One region of the Enterobacter sp. E14S genome, then DNA from elsewhere that is predicted to be linked to it. Evidence: predicted binding sites of a transcription regulator. Region 1 holds the regulator's gene; each other region holds the start of a gene.
The links. Region 1 encodes LexA, which represses DNA repair genes until DNA is damaged. Its sites were predicted from a motif close to TNCTGTATGTACATACAGNA; they were not measured.
Positions count from the first base shown of each region.

Region 2: a site for LexA is predicted at 5,180-5,199, ahead of rmuC (DNA recombination protein RmuC). Genes of this name have one in related genera too.
Region 3: a site for LexA is predicted at 1,542-1,561, ahead of metR (HTH-type transcriptional regulator MetR). Genes of this name have one in related genera too.

Region 1 covers NZ_JBVODQ010000012.1:70,119-77,169, reverse strand. Annotated here, with positions in the region: gene plsB (glycerol-3-phosphate 1-O-acyltransferase PlsB) at 1-2,330, opposite strand, end outside; gene ACZ6J2_RS19440 (diacylglycerol kinase) at 2,485-2,853, shown strand; gene lexA (transcriptional repressor LexA) at 2,962-3,570, shown strand; gene dinF (MATE family efflux transporter DinF) at 3,634-4,971, shown strand; gene ACZ6J2_RS19425 (CsbD family protein) at 5,092-5,301, shown strand; gene zur (zinc uptake transcriptional repressor Zur) at 5,371-5,883, opposite strand; gene ACZ6J2_RS19415 (cupin domain-containing protein) at 5,998-6,486, shown strand; gene ACZ6J2_RS19410 (conjugal transfer protein TraF) at 6,659-7,051, shown strand, end outside.
Region 2 covers NZ_JBVODQ010000015.1:61,936-68,986, reverse strand. Annotated here, with positions in the region: gene tatB (Sec-independent protein translocase protein TatB) at 1-266, opposite strand, end outside; gene tatA (Sec-independent protein translocase subunit TatA) at 270-524, opposite strand; gene ubiB (ubiquinone biosynthesis regulatory protein kinase UbiB) at 601-2,241, opposite strand; gene ubiJ (ubiquinone biosynthesis protein UbiJ) at 2,238-2,843, opposite strand; gene ubiE (bifunctional demethylmenaquinone methyltransferase/2-methoxy-6-polyprenyl-1,4-benzoquinol methylase UbiE) at 2,857-3,612, opposite strand; gene rmuC (DNA recombination protein RmuC) at 3,679-5,136, opposite strand; gene udp (uridine phosphorylase) at 5,276-6,037, opposite strand; gene ACZ6J2_RS21005 (dienelactone hydrolase family protein) at 6,293-7,051, shown strand, end outside.
Region 3 covers NZ_JBVODQ010000015.1:54,006-61,056, reverse strand. Annotated here, with positions in the region: gene metE (5-methyltetrahydropteroyltriglutamate--homocysteine S-methyltransferase) at 1-1,477, opposite strand, end outside; gene metR (HTH-type transcriptional regulator MetR) at 1,593-2,546, shown strand; gene ACZ6J2_RS20990 (carboxylate/amino acid/amine transporter) at 2,434-3,333, opposite strand; gene yigL (sugar/pyridoxal phosphate phosphatase YigL) at 3,416-4,216, opposite strand; gene pldB (lysophospholipase L2) at 4,248-5,240, opposite strand; gene rhtB (homoserine/homoserine lactone efflux protein) at 5,351-5,971, shown strand; gene rhtC (threonine export protein RhtC) at 5,968-6,588, opposite strand; gene recQ (ATP-dependent DNA helicase RecQ) at 6,650-7,051, opposite strand, start outside.

The DNA.
Region 1 (7,051 bases):
GGCTCGGCATCGCCCGTATCGCTGATAAAGCCTTCGTCACGCAGCGTCAGCACCAGAGAGCTGAAGACCGCCTTGTCGAAGAATTCAGGGGCGTTAATGCCGTGCAGAACCGACAGGCGCTGTGCCAGCGTCCGGCTCTCTTTCTCCAGCGTACCGCGGTTGATAGACGGGTTCGCACTCAGCAGCCAGAACGTAATGGCGTAGCGCTGCAGCGTTTCGCGCGCACCGGCCGCAAGCAGTTGCAGGGTTCGGGAACGCGACGGATTGATGTGCAGCTCGTCATTTGAGACGGTGATCAGCCCCTGACGACGCAGCTCTTCCGTCAGTTTGTCCAGTTCGCCCGCCAGCTCGTCCTTGCTCCAGCGCAGGAACAGCTCCGCTTTCAGCATCGGATAGAGCGTCTCAACGTGACGCAATAGCTCCTGACGCGAAATACGGCGATGCTGGGTGATGATAGCCGCCATAAGCGACGGCAGCATCAGCATATGGGTGATGTTGTTGCGGTAGTAGGTCATCAGCACTGCCTGCTCGCGCGGCAGAATGATGATGTCGCCGATCGTGTCCTTTTCGACTTCAAACTTGTTCATCTGCAGCGCGTGATCGATAAGCTCACTGGCGGTAGCAGAAGGCACGGTTGAATCAACGGAATACGGCACGTTGCGCATCATGTCCAGATAGCAATCCAGCTGCTCCGTGAGCTGTTCGCGGGTCAGCGAGCGCTGACGCGAAGCCAGAAGCGCCGTACAGCACAGGTTCATGGCGTTAGCCGCACCGGCGTTGTTAATACGCACCATCAGCTCGGACGCGATGCCGTTGACCGTTGGCGTCAGCCAGGCCGGACGAATCGCTTCGATAGGATCGATGGACTCGCGCCACTCGGGAACGTGATGGTTCAGATACGTCATTAGCGGCATCGGTTCGCCGAAGTTCACGTAGCCCTGACCGAGATTGCGTAGCTTGCTCAAACCGCGCAGCATCTGCGGCAGGCTCTCTTTCTCTTTGGTCGCACCGCGCAGCTCTTTGGCGTACGTGCCCACTTCCATCACGTGCTCATAGCCAATGTAGATTGGCACCAGCGTGATTGGACGGGTTCCTCCGCGCAGCATCGCCTGAATGGTCATCGACAGCGTGCCGGTCTTCGGATCGAGCAGACGTCCGGTACGGGAACGACCGCCCTCCACGAAGTATTCAACGGAATAGCCGCGGCTGAACAGCTCGCCCAGATATTCGCGGAACACGGTGGAGTAGAGCTTATTGCCCTTGAAAGTACGACGGATAAAGAACGCGCCCAGGCGGCGGAAAATCGGACCTGCTGGCCAGAAATTCAGGTTGATACCGGCAGCAATGTGCGGCGGTACCAGACCCTGGTGATAGAGCACGTAGGAAAGAAGCAGGTAGTCCATGTGGCTGCGGTGGCAGGGAACATAGACAATCTCATGGCCATCATGCGCCAGCTGACGCACACGTTCGGCATTATGAACGTTGATGCCCTGATACAGGCGGTTCCAGGTAAAGCCGAGAATACGATCGGACAGGCGAATCATCTCGTAAGAGAAGTTCGCTGCAATCTCTTCCATCAGCGCAATGGCGTTCTGCTGGGCTTTCTCATGCGAGATTTTCTTGCTGCGCGCTTCGTCTTCAACGGCGCGGGCAATCGCTTTGGAGGCCAACAGCTTGTTGAACAGATCCTGACGCGCCGGGAGACGCGGCCCTACGGCAGCCAGGCGCTGGCGGGCGAAGTGCATACGCGCCACGCGCGCCAGTTTTTGCGCGATGATCTTGTCGGTGCCGTGCTCGTCCGCCATTCGACGCAGCGAAACGGAAGGGGAGAAACGCACAAAGCTGTCGCGTCCCAGCCAGGAGACCGCGAAGAACTTCTGGATGCCGTTAAGCATGCGCAGCGGCGGGTTCTCTTCACCTTTTTCACGGCCCGGACGACGACCAAACATCACCGATACCGGCACCATCTGCACATCCAGATCGGGGTTGCTGCGGTGCAGGTCGAGATAGTCGTGGAACAGCTTGATGGACTCTTCTTTTGGCGTGTAGTAGGTAAACACGCGCGGTCCACCGTGAATGAACACGTAGCGCGGCAGCAGCGTACCGTCAACTTCAAGCGGTTCAAGCGGGTCCGGTAAGTCATGCGCCAGACACTGGGCGCGAAGCGTCAGTAAGTCTGCCTTCGAGTTATAAGGCAAAACGTACATAATAGGACGCGACGTATCGAGCCCTAATTCCAGCGCGGGTTCTGCTGGGATAGACTTGCTTTTTACCAGGATGCTTAATGGTAAATTAAGTAATTTGTAGTAAATTCGTGGCCAGCCGGACATAAACGATGTAAAGCCTCTGGTTAATAATGCAATTGCGGCGCAAGGATAACAGAAAGCGCGCAAAATTTCTGTTGTTACCCGTCATACTTCAGGCTGTAGCGAAACGCGCTACAGTTCCTGTTACTGACGCTTTTTTTCATAAAAGGTTCTTTTAATGGCCAATAATACCACTGGGTTAACGCGTATCATCAAAGCCGCCGGCTATTCATGGAAAGGTTTCCGTGCCGCGTGGATCAACGAAGCCGCCTTTCGCCAGGAGGGCGTCGCCGCTATCATCGCGGTGATCATCGCCTGTTTCCTTGATGTTGATGCTATTACCCGCGTACTTCTTATCGGTTCCGTGCTTCTGGTGATGATAGTGGAAATTCTTAATAGCGCTATTGAGGCCGTTGTTGATCGCATTGGTTCAGATTTCCACGAGCTTTCTGGCCGCGCAAAAGACATGGGCTCTGCTGCCGTGTTGCTGGCGATTATCACTGCTGTTATCACCTGGGTCACCCTGCTTTGGTCACATTTCCGATGAGCCTCGAGGAATAATTAAGTCCCTGGTTTTTTGTGCAGTTTTTGGTTCCAAAATCGCCTTTGACTGTATATACTCACAGCATAACTGTATATACACCCAGGGGGCGGAATGAAAGCGTTAACGACCAGGCAGCAAGAGGTGTTTGATCTCATCCGGGATCATATCGGCCAGACGGGTATGCCACCCACGCGTGCGGAAATCGCGCAGCGTCTGGGCTTCCGTTCTCCGAATGCTGCCGAAGAACACCTGAAAGCGCTGGCGCGTAAAGGCGTGATTGAGATTGTTTCAGGCGCGTCACGCGGTATCCGCCTGTTGGTGGAAGAAGAGACGGGCATTCCGCTGATAGGCCGTGTTGCTGCCGGTGAGCCTTTACTGGCACAGCAGCATATTGAAGGCCATTACCAGGTCGATCCTGGCATGTTCAAACCGAGTGCTGATTTCCTGCTGCGCGTTAGTGGTATGTCGATGAAAGACATCGGTATTCTTGATGGCGATCTACTTGCGGTGCACAAAACGCAGGATGTGCGTAACGGCCAGGTAGTTGTCGCGCGCATTGATGATGAAGTTACCGTCAAGCGTCTGAAAAAACAGGGTAACACCGTTCAGCTGCTGCCTGAAAACAACGAGTTCTCTCCGATTGTGGTCGATCTCCGCGAACACAACTTCTCTATCGAAGGACTGGCGGTTGGGGTCATTCGCAACGGTGAATGGCTGTAATCTCTTGCTGACAGGCTATGGCGCCGCTGTAGCCTGCTTCATTCTCGACTCCCGGTATTTTTCATGTCACTGCTGACGGCATCCGATAAGGCATTGTGGCGTCTTGCTCTGCCGATGATTTTCTCCAATATCACCGTTCCCTTGCTGGGTCTGGTCGATACTGCCGTTATTGGTCACCTTGATTCACCTGTTTATCTTGGCGGCGTGGCGATTGGCGCGACGGCAACCAGCTTCCTGTTTATGCTGCTGCTCTTTTTGCGCATGAGCACCACCGGGCTCACGGCACAGGCTTATGGTGCTAAAGATCCGCGGCGTCTGGCGCGCGCGCTGGTCCAGCCGCTGATCCTTGCGCTTGGCGCGGGGGCGTTAATCGTTTTATTACGTGCGCCTCTTATCGACCTTGCGCTCCACGTTGTCGGTGGCAGCGAGGCGGTACTGGCGCAGGCGCGACGTTTCCTTGAAATTCGCTGGCTCAGCGCACCCGCCTCGCTGGCAAATCTGGTTCTGCTGGGGTGGCTACTGGGCGTTCAGTACGCCCGCGCGCCCGTGATTTTGCTGGTGGTGGGTAATCTGCTCAACATTGTTCTGGACGTCTGGCTGGTCATGGGTCTGCATATGAACGTGCAGGGCGCGGCGCTGGCGACGGCGATTGCCGAATACGGGACCTTTATCATTGGCTTGTGGATGGTCCGGCGTGTGCTGGCCATGCGCGGGATCTCCCTGGCGCTGCTCAAAACCGCATGGCGCGGCAATATCCGTAAGCTGCTGGCGCTCAACCGTGACATCATGCTGCGCTCGCTTCTTCTTCAGCTCTGCTTCGGCGCGCTGACGGTTTTCGGGGCTCGACTGGGGCCGGAAATCGTTGCGGTGAATGCGGTATTGATGACGCTTCTGACCTTTACCGCCTATGCGCTGGACGGATTTGCCTACGCGGTTGAAGCGCATTCCGGGCAGGCGTACGGCGCGCGCGAAAGCGGGCAGCTTCGGGAGGTGTGGCGGGCTGCCTGCCGTCAGTCGGGGCTGGTGGCGCTGGCCTTTGGTCTGGTTTACGCCTGCTTCGGTGAGCAAATCGTTGCATTGCTTACCTCTCTCCCTGCGCTGCGCGAGCTGGCGAGTCACTATCTCATCTGGCAAGTCATCTTACCGGTGGTCGGCGTCTGGTGTTATCTGCTGGACGGCATGTTCATTGGTGCGACGCGCGGAGCGGAAATGCGTAACAGCATGGCGGTCGCTGCGGCCGGATTTGGCCTGACGCTCCTGACGCTTCCCTGGCTGGGTAATCACGGTTTGTGGCTGGCCCTGGCCGTTTTCCTCTCGCTGAGAGGGATATCCCTGGCTTTTATCTGGCACCGTCACTGGCAAAACGATACCTGGTTCCCTTCACGTCACGATATATCGTGACGGTTAAAGATTCCGAATATGAAATCAACTGCCGAATCCTTAACTACAATAATTATCACGTCCAGCAGAAAAGAACGTAACGGACGTTACGACCCGACGCTTAACTAAGAGGACACGATGATGAATAAAGACGAAATCGGCGGCAACTGGAAGCAGTTCAAAGGTAAAGCGAAAGAACAGTGGGGTAAGCTGACCGATGACGATATGACCGTCATTGAAGGTAAACGCGATCAGCTTGTCGGTAAAATTCAGGAGCGTTACGGCTACGCGAAAGACCAGGCGGAAAAAGAAGTGGGCGACTGGGAAAAACGCAACGACTACCGCTGGTAACCGGGCTATACCCGCAAGTACAAGGAAGTACACCCTGAGGGCGGCCATGAGCCGCCTTTTCTTTTGCCGCTAACGCGGCTTTTTCTTCACCAGGATAGAGTGGTCGTGCTGACATGCGTCCTGATGACGGCAGGCTTCCACCTCCACGCACGCGGAACAGAGCCCGTGCGCTTCAATCACGTTATGACGCAGGGCAAAGCCCATTTTCGCTGCCAGCGTATGCATAATATCTTCCACGCCTTCCGCAGCCTCTTCTTTCACCACGCCGCAGCGGTCACAGATAAACATCGCCGATGTGTGGGTGGGCTGATCGAACAGATGGCATAGCACATAGCTGTTTGTGGACTCAACTTTATGCACGAATCCTTGTTCCAGCAGGAAATCCAGGGCGCGATACACGGTCGGTGGTTTCGCCTGCGGCTCGCTTTCGCGGAGCAGGTCGAGCAGATCGTAAGCGCTGATGGCACCCTGCTGCAGGCTCATCAGACGTAATACTTCAAGGCGCTGCGGAGTCAGGCGCACATTGCGTTGCGCGCACAGCTTTTCGGCCTGCGCTAACAGCTCTTTTGTGGACTTATCCATTTAGCACCCCGGATGTTATAGGACGGAAACCCCCACTTTATCATGTTCTGGTAAAAACGCCGAGATCCGCCAGTCTGTGCTATACCTGACCCATTGCAAAACGGGAAATAAACAATGAAAAAACCTGACTGTATTCGGCACTGGCGCGACGTTGAAGGCGCGGATGATTCGACCTATCCAGATAGCGATGAGCGTTTTTCTATCGGCGCCCCGTTGGCTCGCAAGCTTGGGCTCGGGCGCATTGGTATCCATCACGAGCGTTTACCGCCCGGGCGCAGGACGTCCTATCCGCATGCGGAAAGCGATGAAGAAGAGTTCGTTTATGTGCTCGAAGGTCATCCAGAAGCGTGGATTAATGGCTATTTATGGAAACTTGAACCGGGCGACAGCGTGGGGTTTCCTGCCGGAACCGGTATTTGCCACACCTTTATCAACAACACGGATGAAGAGGTGCGGTTACTGGTCGTTGGCGAGGCCAACAAGAAGCACAACCGCATCTACTATCCGCTCAACCCCGTGTATGCCGCTACCCGTGAGGATCGCTGGGTAGACCACCCGCCCCAGTTTTTTGGACCGCATGATGGAAAACCTGGGAAAAAATAATTTCCTCTTCTATAAATATTGAGGGCCGTCACAAAATATAACAGGCCGTAAGGGAGTTTTACTTAGGGATAGAAATAGCGGGTCTTTTACTACTTATTCACAGCAATAGTTCGTTCCTGTTTGGGTGATAACAGACAGGGGTTATTTCATAACAGACTATAACGGGCATACTGTGAAAAAAAATTTTAAATTTTCGGTGGTTAGTATCGCTGTTTCCTTGTTTATGGCAAATCAGGCGGGAGCAGCCAATACCTGGACAGAATCACGTAGCGACGCAATGGGTGGCACTGGCGCTGCCTCCGGGAGCTATGGTAGCGGGGCGTTAATCAACCCCGCGTTGCTGGCAAAGGCAAAACCGGACGATGATGTGACGGTCATTTTGCCGTCCGTTGGCGTACAGGTGACGGATGAGGACAATCTGCAGGACGAGATTGATACCATCAACGACAAAATCAATCACTATAAGGATGTGGTTGATGACCTCACGCCAAGGGAGATCATCACCAATCCGTTAGGTTCCATTAATCAATTCCAGGGCGCGGCCAAAGATCTGGCCGATGAGCTG
Region 2 (7,051 bases), on a different contig from region 1:
GCCGCTTCGCGCAGCTCATCCATTGACGCTTTCAGTTCCGGCGTCAGGTTATCCATGCTCGCCTTCTCGACCTTTTTCAGGCTTTCCTGGAATTCCTGCAGTTTAAGCTCCTGCGCCAGTTCATTCTGAACGGTCGATGCCAGCGATCTCAGCGCACGAACCCAGCCCGCAACGGTTTTCACTGCCACCGGCAGACGCTGCGGCCCCAGCACAATCAGGCCAATCACAAAGACCAGCAGAAGCTCACTAAAACCAATGTCGAACACGACTTACACCTGCTCTTTATCGTGGCGTTTAGCGTCTTCCTTTTTGGCTTCTTCTTGCTTGTCGGCGATGGATTTAGCAGTAAAGTCAGCGTCCTGGCTGGTTTTATCCTGCTTGCTCTCATCATCGCTCATCGCTTTCTTGAAGCCTTTGATAGACGCGCCCAGATCGGAACCAATAGAACCGAGCTTTTTGGTGCCAAACAGCAGCACGACGATGACGGCAATAATGACTAATTGCCAGATACTGATACCACCCATACATGTTCCTCAGGGATAGATGATTAAAGAGTCAGGTCGCATTATACGTATGCGACCCGTCGATAGCGACGCACGCTCAGCGCGTTTTTCGCCAGCCTGCTAGCCAGACTACCACCCCGCCAGCCATCAGCCAGGCGGGCATCATCTGCCAGTCCGGACGATTGATCAGCAGCAGCGTACCGCTCAGCAGTAGAGTAGCGCCTATCCCAAAGAGATAGCGTGACTGCCCCTGGCGAACACGGCTGGACTGAAGTTCGCGGGCGATTTTATCCATGCTGTGCTGAAGGTTCTTGCTCTGACGCAAACTGTCATAAACCAGTTCAGGAATTTCAGGCATTTTTTCTATCCAGAACGGGCCTTTCTCTTTCAGGGAGCGCACCAGCGCCGGAATGCCAACCTGATCCTTAATCCAGGATTCAAGGAAAGGTTTCGCGGTCTTCCACAAGTCTAACTGAGGATAGAGCTGTCGGCCTACACCCTCAACGTAAAGTAATGTTTTCTGAAGTAAAACTAGCTGTGGCTGAACTTCCATATTAAAGCGGCGAGCCGTATTGAACAGGTTTAACAGCACGTGCCCGAAGGAGATTTCCGCCAGCGGTTTTTCAAAAATCGGTTCACAAACGGTCCGGATCGCGAACTCGAACTCTTCGACATTGGTGTCCGGCGGCACCCAGCCGGAATCGACGTGCAGCTCGGCCACCTTACGGTAGTCGCGGTTGAAGAACGCGATGAAGTTCTCAGCCAGATACCGTTTATCTTCTTTGTTCAGCGACCCCACAATCCCGCAGTCGATACCGATATACTTCGGATCCTCAGGATGCTCGTAGCTTACGAAGATATTGCCCGGATGCATGTCCGCATGGAAAAAGCTGTCGCGGAACACCTGGGTAAAGAAGACCTGTACTCCACGCTCGGCCAGGAGCTTCATGTTCGTTCCCTGTTTCTCCAGGGCGACCACATCCGAAACCGGAATACCGTATATACGCTCCATCACCATCATGTTCTGGCTGCAGTAGTCAGAATAGACTTCAGGTACATAGAGCATCGGGCTGTTTTCAAAGTTGCGACGCAGCTGAATGGCATTCGCCGATTCACGCAGCAGGTTAAGCTCATCAATCAGCGTTTTTTCATATTCCCGCACCACTTCCAGTGGACGAAGGCGACGCCCGTCCGGCAGCAGGCGTGGCACCCAGCGCGCCAGCCGATAAATCAGCTTCATGTCCGCTTTGATGACTGGCAGGATGTCCGGACGAATGACCTTAATAACGACTTCTTTGCCGTTTTCTTTCAGACGCGCGGTGTGCACCTGCGCAATAGAGGCCGATGCCAGTGGCTTAATATCGAAATCGTCAAACCAGGTCTCGACGGGGACATTTCCCATCGCCTCTTCAATTTGCTTTTTCGCGCGTGCGCCGTCAAACGGTGCGACGCGATCCTGCAGCATCGCGAGCTCATCGGCAATCAGAGGCGGAAAGAGATCGCGGCGGGTCGACAGCATCTGTCCGAATTTAATCCAAACCGGGCCGAGCTCCTGCAGCGCCAGGCGCAGACGCTCACCCAGCGGTTGACCTTTATGGCGATTGGGCATCCAGAAGAGCATCCGCCGCCAGATACGAAGCGGCAGCGTGATACGCATTTTGGGGATAAGCTCGTCGAGCCCGTAGCTCAAAAAGGTGCGAATAATAAAATAGAGGCGCCGAATTTCACCAGGCGTCATTTGCCCTCCAGTTTTTCCAGCCGTTTGGTTAACGCATCAACCGCACGTTCAACAGCAGCGGTCTCTTCCGCAAACCATGCAACTTCCAGTGGCCCGGGCGCCATTCGCCACTCCTCAGTCAGCACTTCCGCCGCATAGCGTTGCTGGCGCTGGAGGCTTTTACGCGCAAAGGAGGCGCCACCATGAAGGACTTTCCCGATACCTTCGGCGGCAATGTCGCCGATAAAAGGCGCGAGCAGCTCCGCCGGATCGAACTCCGCCAGATCGGTGAGCGCAACGAAGTTCTGCACGACCTGAATGTCGCCCTCCACTTCCAGCTCACCGCTGCGGATAAGCGCCGTTAACTGCTGGCGATCGCGCAGTTTTGGCAGCACGCTCATGTGCGTGATGACCGAGCAGTCGGCTTCACCTTCCCACGCCCCCAGAACGTCAAGCTGGCGTTCGCTGAATACCAGCACAAGCGGCGTCGAGAACTCTTTTAAAACAATGCGTAATACCTTTCCGTTAAGCCGCTGACGTGCAGCTTTCAGCGCCGGGGCGCGATACAGAAAAGCGTTCAATACATTCTCGATGCCTGCGGAGACTAAGGGTTTAAAGGGCACGGGACACCTCCACTCAGAATTTGTAACCGCGATGCAGCGCGACGACACCCGCCGTCAGGTTGAAATATTCAACGTTCTCAAATTCCGCGTCCTGCATCATGGCTTTTAATGTGTCCTGATCCGGGTGCATACGGATAGACTCCGCCAGATAGCGGTAGCTTTCAGCGTCGTTAGCCACCAGCTCACCAATACGCGGCAGCACGTGGAAGGAATAGGCGTCGTAGGCTTTGCTCAGCGGCTCAATGATCGGTTTAGAGAACTCGAGCACCAGCAAACGTCCACCCGGCTTCAGCACGCGGTACATGGAGCGCAGCGCTTTTTCTTTATCGGTCACGTTACGCAGACCGAAAGAGATCGTGATGCAGTCAAAGGTATTGTCCGGGAATGGCAGCGCTTCGGCGTTTGCCTGCACATACTCGACATTCCCCACCACGCCGATGTTACGCAGCTTTTCGCGTCCCATTTTCAGCATGGAATCATTAATATCGGCGAGAACAACGCGACCGGTTTCGCCCACCAGACGGGAGAATTTCGCGGTTAAATCGCCCGTACCACCGGCTAAATCCAGCACCGTTTGTCCACGACGTACGCCGCTGCAGTCAATGGTGAAGCGCTTCCACAAACGATGAATGCCGAACGACATCAGGTCATTCATCACATCGTACTTCGCCGCCACGGAATGAAATACGTGGGCCACCATGTCAGCTTTCTGCGCTTTGGCGACAGTCTGAAAGCCAAAGTGCGTTGTGTCTTGTGAATCGTCAGCCATCTTAGAGCCTGCTTATCAGTAAAATGTTCGTGAAGTGTAACAGATTGGGCGCGTTTGCCCTACGTTTCAACCACCGCGAAAGAAACGCGCTGGAGTCTCGTCTGGTGATAAATCCGCCGCTAACGTGTTGTCTTCACTGTTTGTCTTTTGTTCGTCCGCGCCTTCTCGCAGGCGAAATTCGTCGTCCTGGGCGGTGGCCTGTTCGACCAATTCCGGATTAATCTCGCGTTTAACCTCAACCCCCAGGCTGCGGAATGATTCAGCCTGTGCCAGCAGATTGCCGCGTCCGGAGGTGAGTTTTTTCATCGCCTGGCGGTAGTTATCCTGCGCACGATCCAGGCTCTGCCCGACTGAAGACATGTCGTCCACGAAGAGGCGCATTTTGTCGTAAAGCTTGCTGGCACGATCGGCAATCTGCTGCGCGTTGCGGCTCTGGTGCTCATAGCGCCACAGGTTCGCAATGGTGCGTAACGCCACCAGCAGCGTGGTGGGGCTGACCAGCATAATGTTATTTTTGAGCGCTTCGGTGATAAGTTCAGGCTGTCTGTCGAGTGCCAGCAGGAACGCGGGTTCTACCGGGATGAACATCAGGACATAGTCCAGCGAGCGCAAACCCGGCAGCTGCTGGTAGTCTTTTCTGCCAAGCAGGCGAATATGATTACGCACGGAGGCAATGTGCTCCTGCAGCGCAGACTCGCGCATGAAGTCATCGTCCGCATTAAAGTAACGTTCATATGCCACCAACGTCATTTTGGCGTCAATCACCACATCTTTACCCTGCGGCAGCCGCACAATCACATCCGGCTGCATGCGAGAGCGGGCATCGTTTTCGATACTCACCTGCGTTTCGTATTCGTATCCTTCGCGCAGACCAGAGGCCTCCAGCACGCGGGTCAGCACCACTTCTCCCCAGTTGCCCTGGGTTTTGTTATCCCCTTTCAGCGCGCGGGTCAGGTTGACCGCTTCCTGCGCCATTTGCGCATTCAGCTGTTGGAGATTGCGAATCTCATGCGCCAGCGTGTGTCGCTCGCGGGCTTCCTGACCAAAGCTGTCCTGCACCTGACGGCGAAAACCGTCCAGCTGTTCGCGCAGCGGCGTCAGCAGGCTGTTCAGGCTCTGGCGGTTCTGTTCGTCAACGCGGCGGTTGCTGTGCTCAAAAATTCGGTTGGCGAGGTTCTCAAACTGTTCGCTGAGGCGCTGCTCGCTGTTGATCATCTGGCGGATTTTGTCTTCCGCATGCAGCTGGGTGGATTCAAGGCGGGTAGTGACTTCGCGGAGATCGGCCTCCAGTGACGTGTTGATGTCTCGCAGGTTACGCAGCTCGTTGTTAAGCAATTCGCACTCGTCGCGCCAGTGTTCGCTCAGAGCAAGCTGCTGTTTTGCCGCGCTTAAATCGGCGACCATCTCTTCTCGCTCGGCCAGCTGGTCGGCCTTCTGCTGCGCATGCTGGTAGCTGGAAATCAGCCAGCCAATCCCTAAGCCCACCAGCGCAATCACCGCGTAAATCAGGATCGAGATATCCACAATGCCCCCTGCATCAACGTATTACCCGCACAAAATAGAATTGTGCTGTATAAACGTCCAGTTTGAAAGGGTTTTCCTGCGAGGCGCTACGCAAAAAATAAAGGCCGAACGCGTCGGCCTTTGATTTCAGAAGAGAGGATTAGATCAGGCGACGCGCTGCTTCCACCACGATTTTCACTGCATGACTTTCGGTCTGCTTCATGGTTTCGGCGTTCGGGATCTCCTGCTGGGTGCGGTTGACGATCACGCCCGCCACCATACCGGCACGCAGACCCTGGCTTGCGCACATGGTCAGCAGCGTTGCGGATTCCATTTCGTAGTTCATCACGCCCATGGACTGCCACTCTTCCATTGAACCTTTGAAACGGCTTACCACGCGGCCTGAGAAGGTGTCGTAACGCTCCTGGCCCGGGTAAAAGGTGTCGGAAGAGGCGGTGACGCCCACGTGGGTCGTTGCGCCCACGGATTTCGCGGCTTCAACCAGCGCGGTGGTGCATTCGAAATCAGCCACTGCCGGGAATTCCATCGGTGCAAAGTGCAGGCTTGCGCCGTCCAGACGAACGGACGCGGTCGTGACCAGCACGTCGCCGACGTTGATGTGAGGCTGGATAGCGCCGGTGGTACCGATACGCAGGAAAGTACGAATGCCCAGCTGCGCCAGCTCTTCAACAGCAATAGACGTAGACGGACCACCGATACCGGTAGAGCACACGATCACCGCTTTGCCATCCAGCTCTGCGCGCCAGGTGGTGAACTCACGATGGGCAGCCAGCTTGACCGGCTTATCCATCAGCGCGGCGATCTTTTCCACACGCTCAGGATCGCCAGGGACGATAGCGAGCGTAGCCCCTTGTAAATCGTTTTTGGTGAGGCCGAGATGAAAAACATCAGACTTAGACATAAGTGACTCCTCTGTGGGTCGGTTAGTCAGAAGAAGTAAAACGGTACTTTACAGAAGCAGTAAGCATATTTTCGTGACACACCTCACCATGAATGAAAATGATTACATTGAATTTCCATAAAAAAGTGATTCACATCACATTAACAAGTTATATCGCCAGGTGCTGCACAAAAGATAGACCGTTTAAGGCACTGTGAGTTGTTAACCTGGTGTCTATATTTACCTTTGCGCTAACTCATTGGTACGGAGAATGCCATGACTGAAAAAACCGGTTTTGCACCTGCTGCGGCCCCACATGCTTCAACCATCGTGTCGACGCCAGAAGCGGCAATTACCGCGGGTGAGACCTCCATTCCCTCGCAGGGGGAGAATATGCCTGCCTGGCACGCACGGCCAAAATCGGCAGAGGGCCCGCTGCCCATCGTGATTGTGATTCAGGAGATATTTGGTGTTCACGAACACATTCGCGACCTCTGCCGCCGGCTGGCGCTGGAAGGGTATCTGGCCGTTGCGCCAGAGCTCTACTTCCGTCAGGGCGATCCGAACGACTACAGCGATATTCCAACATTGCTCAGCAACCTGGTGAGCAAAGTCCCGGACGCGCAGGTGCTGGCCGATCTCGACCACGTCGCCAGCTGGGCGGCGCGCAACGGCGGCGATCCGCATCGTCTTCTGGTCACCGGTTTCTGCTGGGGTGGACGCATTAGCTGGCTGTATGCCGCGCATAACCCGCAGCTCAAAGCCGCTGTCGCCTGGTACGGCAAACTGGTGGGTGAGAAAACGCTGAATTCACCGAAACATCCCGTCGATATCGCCACGGAGCTAAACGCCCCCGTGTTAGGGCTTTACGGCGGTCAGGACACCGGTATTTCGCTGGATTCGGTAGAGACCATGCGCCATGCGCTCCGTGCGGCCAATGCGAAGGCGGAGATCGTGGTGTATCCGGATGCCGGGCACGCGTTTAACGCCGATTATCGTCCGAGCTATCACGCAGAATCAGCCAAAGATGGCTGG
Region 3 (7,051 bases), on a different contig from region 1:
ATTCCACCATGTCATTACGTTCGGCCTCGCCGTGCACCAGCACGTCCAGCCCCAGGCGTTCCTGCTCGATAATCGCCTGCTTGATGTGTTCGGCGATGCCGGTGCGATAGTGATTCGCATCCAAGTTGCCCTTCTTGAAGTCCAGACGCAGGCCGCGGATCTCCGTAGTCTGCGGGAAAGAGCCAATTGTGGTGGTCGGCCACGCAGGCAGATTAAAGCGGGCGCGCTGCGCTTCGGCGCGCACCTCGTAAGGGCTCTGCCGCTGGCTGTCCCGGGCGGTGATGGCCGCCAGGCGTTTTTCCACCGCCGGGTTATGCACGCGCGCCGAGTGACGACGCGCCTGGATCGGGGCGCTCCATTCGGTAATCGCCGCCGTGTCGCCGCTGTTCAGCGCGTCGCGCAGCAGCGTCAGCTCTTCACATTTTTGCAGGGCGAAGGCAAACCAGCTTTTCACCTCGGCATCCAGACGGGTCTCCACGTTCAGATCGATCGGGCTGTGCAGCAGCGAACAGGACGAGGCCACCCACAGCTCACGTTTGCCGACGATGTCTTTGATTTGTGCGTATTTCTCCGTGAGATCGGCGCGCCAGACGTTACGGCCGTTGATCAGCCCGGCAGAGAGCAGCCAGTCCGCTGGCAAACGCTTGTGCAGCTCCGCCACATCATCTTTACCGTGTACGAGGTCAACGTGCAGGCCCTGGACCGGCAGCGCGGTAATGGTCTTCAGGTTCGGCGTCACGCCTTCAAAATAGGTCGTCAGCAGGAATTTTACCTGACCGGTGAGTGCGTCATACGCCGGTTTGAAGGCATCGAGCCATGCCTGCGGCAGTTCGAGTACCAGCGCAGGTTCGTCGATTTGCACCCACTGAATGCCGCGTTTGCCTAGCTCACTCAGCACCTGTTTGTAGACCGGCAGAATATCTTTCAGCAGGCTGAGTCGGTCAAACGGCTCGCCCTTTACTTTGCCCAGCCACAGGTACGTTACCGGCCCGAGCAGCACCGGCTTCACCTGGTGGCCCAGCGCCAGCGCTTCGTCCACCTCGTCCAGAAGCTGCGTCCAGGTCAGCCTGAACTGCTGGTCTTTGACGAACTCCGGCACCATATAGTGATAGTTGGTGTTAAACCACTTGGTCATTTCCGCCGCTGCCGCTGGCTCACCCGTTGGCGCGCGGCCACGGCCGATGCGGAACAGGGTATCGATATCTACCGATCCATCTTTGTTCTGATGACGAGCCGGTACATTACCAAGCAGCAGGCTGGTCGTCAGAACATGGTCGTACCAGGCGAAATCGCCCACCGGCAGCAGGTCAATGCCCGCCTGTTTTTGCTGATCCCAGTGGCGGGCGCGCAGCTCGCGTCCTACCGCCAGCAGTTCTTCGCGGGTGGCATTACCCGCCCAGTAGCTTTCTTGCGCTTTTTTCAGCTCGCGACGCAGGCCGACGCGAGGGAAACCGAGAGTGTGATTGCGGATTGTCATGGTGTGCCCCTTGTGAAATTCGTTATTTAGACGTCCAGATGTTTACACTTCTATAATTGGCAGGTACTGTATATTCCTCAAGCGCAATATGTTCATGGCGAAGTGAAGGACTTTCATGATCGAGATTAAACACCTGAAAACGCTACAAGCGTTGCGGAACTGCGGTTCGCTCGCGGCGGCTGCGGCCACGCTGCACCAGACCCAGTCTGCCCTTTCTCACCAGTTCAGCGATCTGGAACAACGCCTCGGCTTCCGTCTTTTTGTGCGTAAGAGCCAGCCGCTACGCTTTACGCCGCAGGGTGAAATTCTTCTTCAGCTGGCGAATCAGGTACTGCCGCAAATCGCAAGCGCGCTGCAGGCGTGTAACGAACCGCAGCAGACCAAACTGCGCATCGCCATTGAGTGCCACAGCTGTATTCAGTGGCTGACCCCCGCGCTTGAGAACTTCCGCCAGAAGTGGCCGCAGGTGGAGATGGACTTCAAATCCGGCGTGACCTTTGACCCGCAGCCATCGCTGCAGCAGGGCGAGCTGGATCTGGTCATGACCTCCGACATCCTGCCGCGCAGCGGCCTGCACTATTCGCCGATGTTTGATTATGAAGTGCGCCTGGTGCTGGCGCCGGACCACCCGCTGGCCGCCAAAACGCGCGTCACGCCGGAAGACCTGGCGACAGAAACGCTGCTGATTTATCCGGTCCAGCGTAGTCGTCTGGATATCTGGCGCCACTTCCTGCAGCCGGCAGGCATTAGCCCGCAGCTGAAAAGCGTGGATAACACCCTGCTGCTGATTCAGATGGTGGCGGCCAGAATGGGTATCGCGGCGCTGCCGCACTGGGTGGTGGAGAGTTTTGAACGCCAGGGTCTGGTGCAGACCAAAACCCTGGGTGAAGGATTGTGGAGCCGACTGTACGCCGCCGTGCGCGATGGCGAGCAGCGTCAGCCGATTACGGAGGCGTTTATTCGCTCAGCGCGGAACCACGCGTGCGACCATCTTCCGTTTGTGCGGAGCGCGGAGCGACCCATCGGCGATGGACCCACAGCGAAGCCAGGATCACCGCTCCCCCAATAATAAAGCTCGGCCAGTGCGGCTGTTGCTGCCAGATGGCGAGGTTGACCAGCAGCCCTGCCGGGACATGCACGTTGTTCATAATCCCCAGCGTACCGGCGTCTACCTGCGTAGCGCCGTAGTTCCACATGAAGTACCCCAGCCCTGACGCCACTACGCCCAGCCAGACCAGAACGCCCCACTGCACGGCGGTGGTCGGCAGCTTTTGCGGATTACCGAGCATAAACCACGCCGCTACTGCGACAATCGCGGCGCCCATATAGAACCAGGCAAACGCGTTGTGCTGCGGCATCGGGCGGGTTTCCATCAGACGTTTGTAGCCCACCATGCCGATGGCGAAGCTGATGTTGGCAAGCTGGACGAACATCAGCCCGGTCCAGAAGTGATCGCTGACTTTGTCATAGCGAATAATCGCCGCGCCGATCACCGCCAGCGCGGCGCTCAGCAGGTATCCCCAGCGCAGACGGCGTCTGCTGAGCAGGTCGTAAATCAGTGTGATATAGAGCGGCGTCAGCACGGTAAAGAGCAGGAATTCGGAGACGGACAGGTAGACGTAGGCCCGGAAGCTGAACAAATACATGATGCCGAGCTGCATCGCCCCCACCAGCATATACAGAACAATCGTTTTCAGCGATTGCCCGCGCGTGCGCAGAAACGGCAGGAACACCAGCGCCGCCAGCCCCACGCGCATCAGCACCGAGAAGTAGCTGTCGACCGAACCGGCAAGGTATTCGCCAATCAGGCTAAAGGAGAAGGCCCACAGGATAGTGGTGATAATGAGTAGCGCCACAATGCTTGTCTCTCAGAAAGAAGGAGAGGCATTGTAGCGAACTCTTTAGTTGACAACTGAGCAATAAACAACCGAATGAAGATTATTCAAGGAACAGTTTACGCAGATACTTCGGTACCGCGTTGTCAGCGTTAGAACCAATCACTTCCAGCTCAGGGTGCAGATCCTTCAGACGCTGGTGCGCGTTCTGCATGATGCAGCCCTTGCCCGCCATCGAAAGCATCTCGGCGTCGTTCATGCCGTCACCGAAGGCGATACAGTCTTTCAGCCCGAAGCCCAGACGTTTCGCAACCGCTTCCAGCGCGTGACCTTTAGAGACGCCACCCGCCATTACTTCCAGACAGGTCAGGGTTGAGAAGCTCACGTTGACGCGATCGCCCCAGCGGGCGTTGATCGCCTGTTCCAGCGGGAGCAGCTCTTCGTGGCTATCACAGGTGAAGAACACCTTGCTGATCCCTTCCGGCTCCAGCAGGCCCGGTTCGTAAAGGGAGTAGTTGAATACCGCTTCCTTGAAGAAACGCATTTCGTCCGGACGGTGGCGGTTCATAAACCAGTCGTCGTCGCGGTAAACGTTAGTGACGATAGCCGGGTTGTTATGCACCACGCCGAACAGATCGGCGGCAATATCGCGATCCAGATTGTGGGTAAAGATCAGGTTGCCGTCGGTATCATGCACGCGCGCACCGTTAGAGGTGATCATGTACGATTTGATCTCAAGATTATCGCGGATCTGCCCCACGTCCACGTGGTGGCGGCCGGTGGCGAACACAAAGTTCACGCCACGGGCAGTCAGGAGTTTTAAGGTCTCTTTCGCGTAAGGCGACAGGGTGTGGTCGGGGGAAAGCAGCGTGCCATCTAAATCAGATGCAACAACCTGGTACATAGGGATTTCAACCTCTGGTGGAAAACAAGAATCAATTATGCCTGTTGAAAAATTCAACAATGGCGTTAAGCGCGACTGAGCGCATAGCGTCCTTTTCAAAAAGGATCTCATGGAACGCGCCGTTAATGACCAGCGGTTTACCCCCTTCACAAGGGTGACCGGCTGCAGCGCGCAGTTCACAATAGCGGTCATGCATGCGGTTATCCACCACACGCTCTTCTTCCGCCTGGATCAGAAGCGTCGGCGTGTCATCATCGCCTACGCCCGCCAGCACCTGCTCACCGGCCAAAATCCCCTCCCGCACCCAGTGCCAGGTCGGTCCGCCGACGCGCAAGCGCGGTTCATCGGCATAAAAGCGCAGATTGCGGCGATAACGCTGCCGGCTATGGGTTAAGACGTTGATGGCGAACGGCAGCGCGCGCCAGCGTCCTGTGCCAATGGCGTAACCTTCACGAATGCGCTGATGGCCCTCAGCCCAGTCAAGAAGATGGCGCACCATCCAGTCAGGAAAACGGATCACGATACCGTACATCGGCGCGGTGAGCGCAATGGCGTCGCACTCGTGCGCGTAACGCTGCAAAAACAGCGTCGAAATGGCGCCGCCCATGGAGTGCGCAAGAATATACCGCTTGCGCCAGGGGCCGGGCTGAACGTCCTGCTGCCAGAACGCGGCAAAATCGTCAACGTAATCGCTGAAGCGATCGACGTGCCCACGGTGCGTGTCCGGCAGCATACGTCCCGACAGCCCCTGTCCACGATGGTCGATGATCAGGACATCGAACCCCATATGGACCAGGTCATAGGCCAGCTCGGCGTATTTAACGTAGCTTTCAATACGCCCGGGGCAGACCACAATCACCCGGTCATTTTTTTCATTTCGGAAACGAACGAAACGCACCGGGACGCCCCCGACGCCCGTAAACTCATCTTCCTCACGCTGCCGCCAGAAATCGGTCAGCGGCCCCATAGAGAAAGCAGCAAAAGCGTTTTCTCGTGTTTCCCAGTCCTTTTTCTGCTGAAACATTGGGTTTCCACTCACGTAATCCAGGGAATATCGTTTTTTTCGTCACCGGTCACAAAATGACTCAATAATAGCGTATTGTGGCATAAAAATAGACGGTTCGGGAGTTTCAAATGACCTTCGAATGGTGGTTCGCCTACCTGCTGACATCCATTATCCTCAGCCTTTCTCCGGGTTCGGGTGCTATTAACACCATGACCACCTCCATCAACCATGGCTACCGCGGTGCGGCGGCGTCGATTGCCGGTTTGCAGACCGGGCTGGGCATTCATATTGTGCTGGTCGGGATCGGTCTGGGGACCCTGTTCTCCCGCTCCGTGCTGGCCTTTGAGGTGCTGAAATGGGCCGGGGCAGCGTATCTGATTTGGCTCGGCATCCAGCAGTGGCGCGCGGCAGGCTCCATCAACCTGAATACGCTGGCTCAGACGCAAAACCGCGGCCATCTGTTTAAGCGCGCGGTGTTCGTCAACCTGACCAACCCGAAGAGCATCGTTTTCCTCGCCGCGCTGTTCCCGCAGTTTATCGTTCCGCATCAGCCGCAGGTGATGCAGTACGTGGTGCTGGGCGCGACCACCATTATCGTCGATATCATCGTGATGATTGGTTACGCGACGCTGGCGCAGCGAATTGCGGCGTGGATTAAAGGGCCTAAGCAGATGAAGGCCCTGAATAAAGTCTTTGGCTCGCTGTTTATGCTGGTTGGCGCGCTGCTTGCGTCAGCGCGTCATGCTTAGCGAGAAATAATGAGATGAATGCCGAAGCCGGCGAACAGCGCGCCGGCGAAGCCGTCAATCCACTTCGCGATACGCTGGTAGCCGCGGCGCATCGCCGGTAAGGCGAACAGGCTGGCCACGATGGTAAACCAGGCAAAGGTTTCAACGACGATCAGCAGGAAGATGCCCCAGCGTGCGCCCGCGCCGACGCTATCGCCGACAAACAGCGAGAACACCGAGCCGAAATAGATAATCGCTTTCGGGTTCGCCAGATTGGTCAGCAGCCCTTTTACAAAGCTGCGGCCGCCCGTTGCCAGCTCGACCTTCGGCTCTTGCGGTTTTTTCTCTTCTTTCTTGAGCGCCCCGCGCAGCATCTGATAGCCCATCCAGCACAGGTACAGCCCGCCGCCGACCATAATGATGTTATGCAGCCAGGCCATCTTCGCCAGGATAAGGTTCAGACCGAGCAGCGCAACGGCCGCCCAGACCATAACGCCCATGGTGATACCGAGCACGCCCATCATCGCCTCTTTGCGGGAGCGGCTGACGGCCGTTTGTGATACGAAGAAAAAATCCGGGCCGGGGCTCATCAGCGCAACGATGTGCACCAACGCCACGGTGAGAAATAGCATTAACATAATTAGCTCGCGGGGAAATAATTTAGTGAGTCATCATCCTGGCACTTTTTCGCCCGGCTGACTACTCCTCATCATCACCGTCGGCGTGAGAGCGGATGAGCGCCATAAACTCTTTACCGAAGCGCTCCAGCTTGCGCGTTCCCACGCCGTTGACGCTGAGCATTTCGCTGGCGCTGAGCGGCATCTGCTCGGCCATCTCGATCAGCGTCGCGTCGTTGAACACCACGTAAGGCGGGATGTTTTCTTCGTCGGCGATGGCCTTACGCAGCTTGCGCAGTTTGGCGAACAGCTTGCGGTCATAGTTGCCGCCGTAGGATTTCTGCATCACGCGTGGCTTCAGGGCGATGACGCGCGGCACGGCGAGCTTGAGTTCAACGTCACCGCGCAGGACCGGACGCGCCGCCTCGGTCAGCTGCAGGGCGGAGTGCTGGGCAATGTTCTGCGTGGCGAAGCCGAGGTGGAT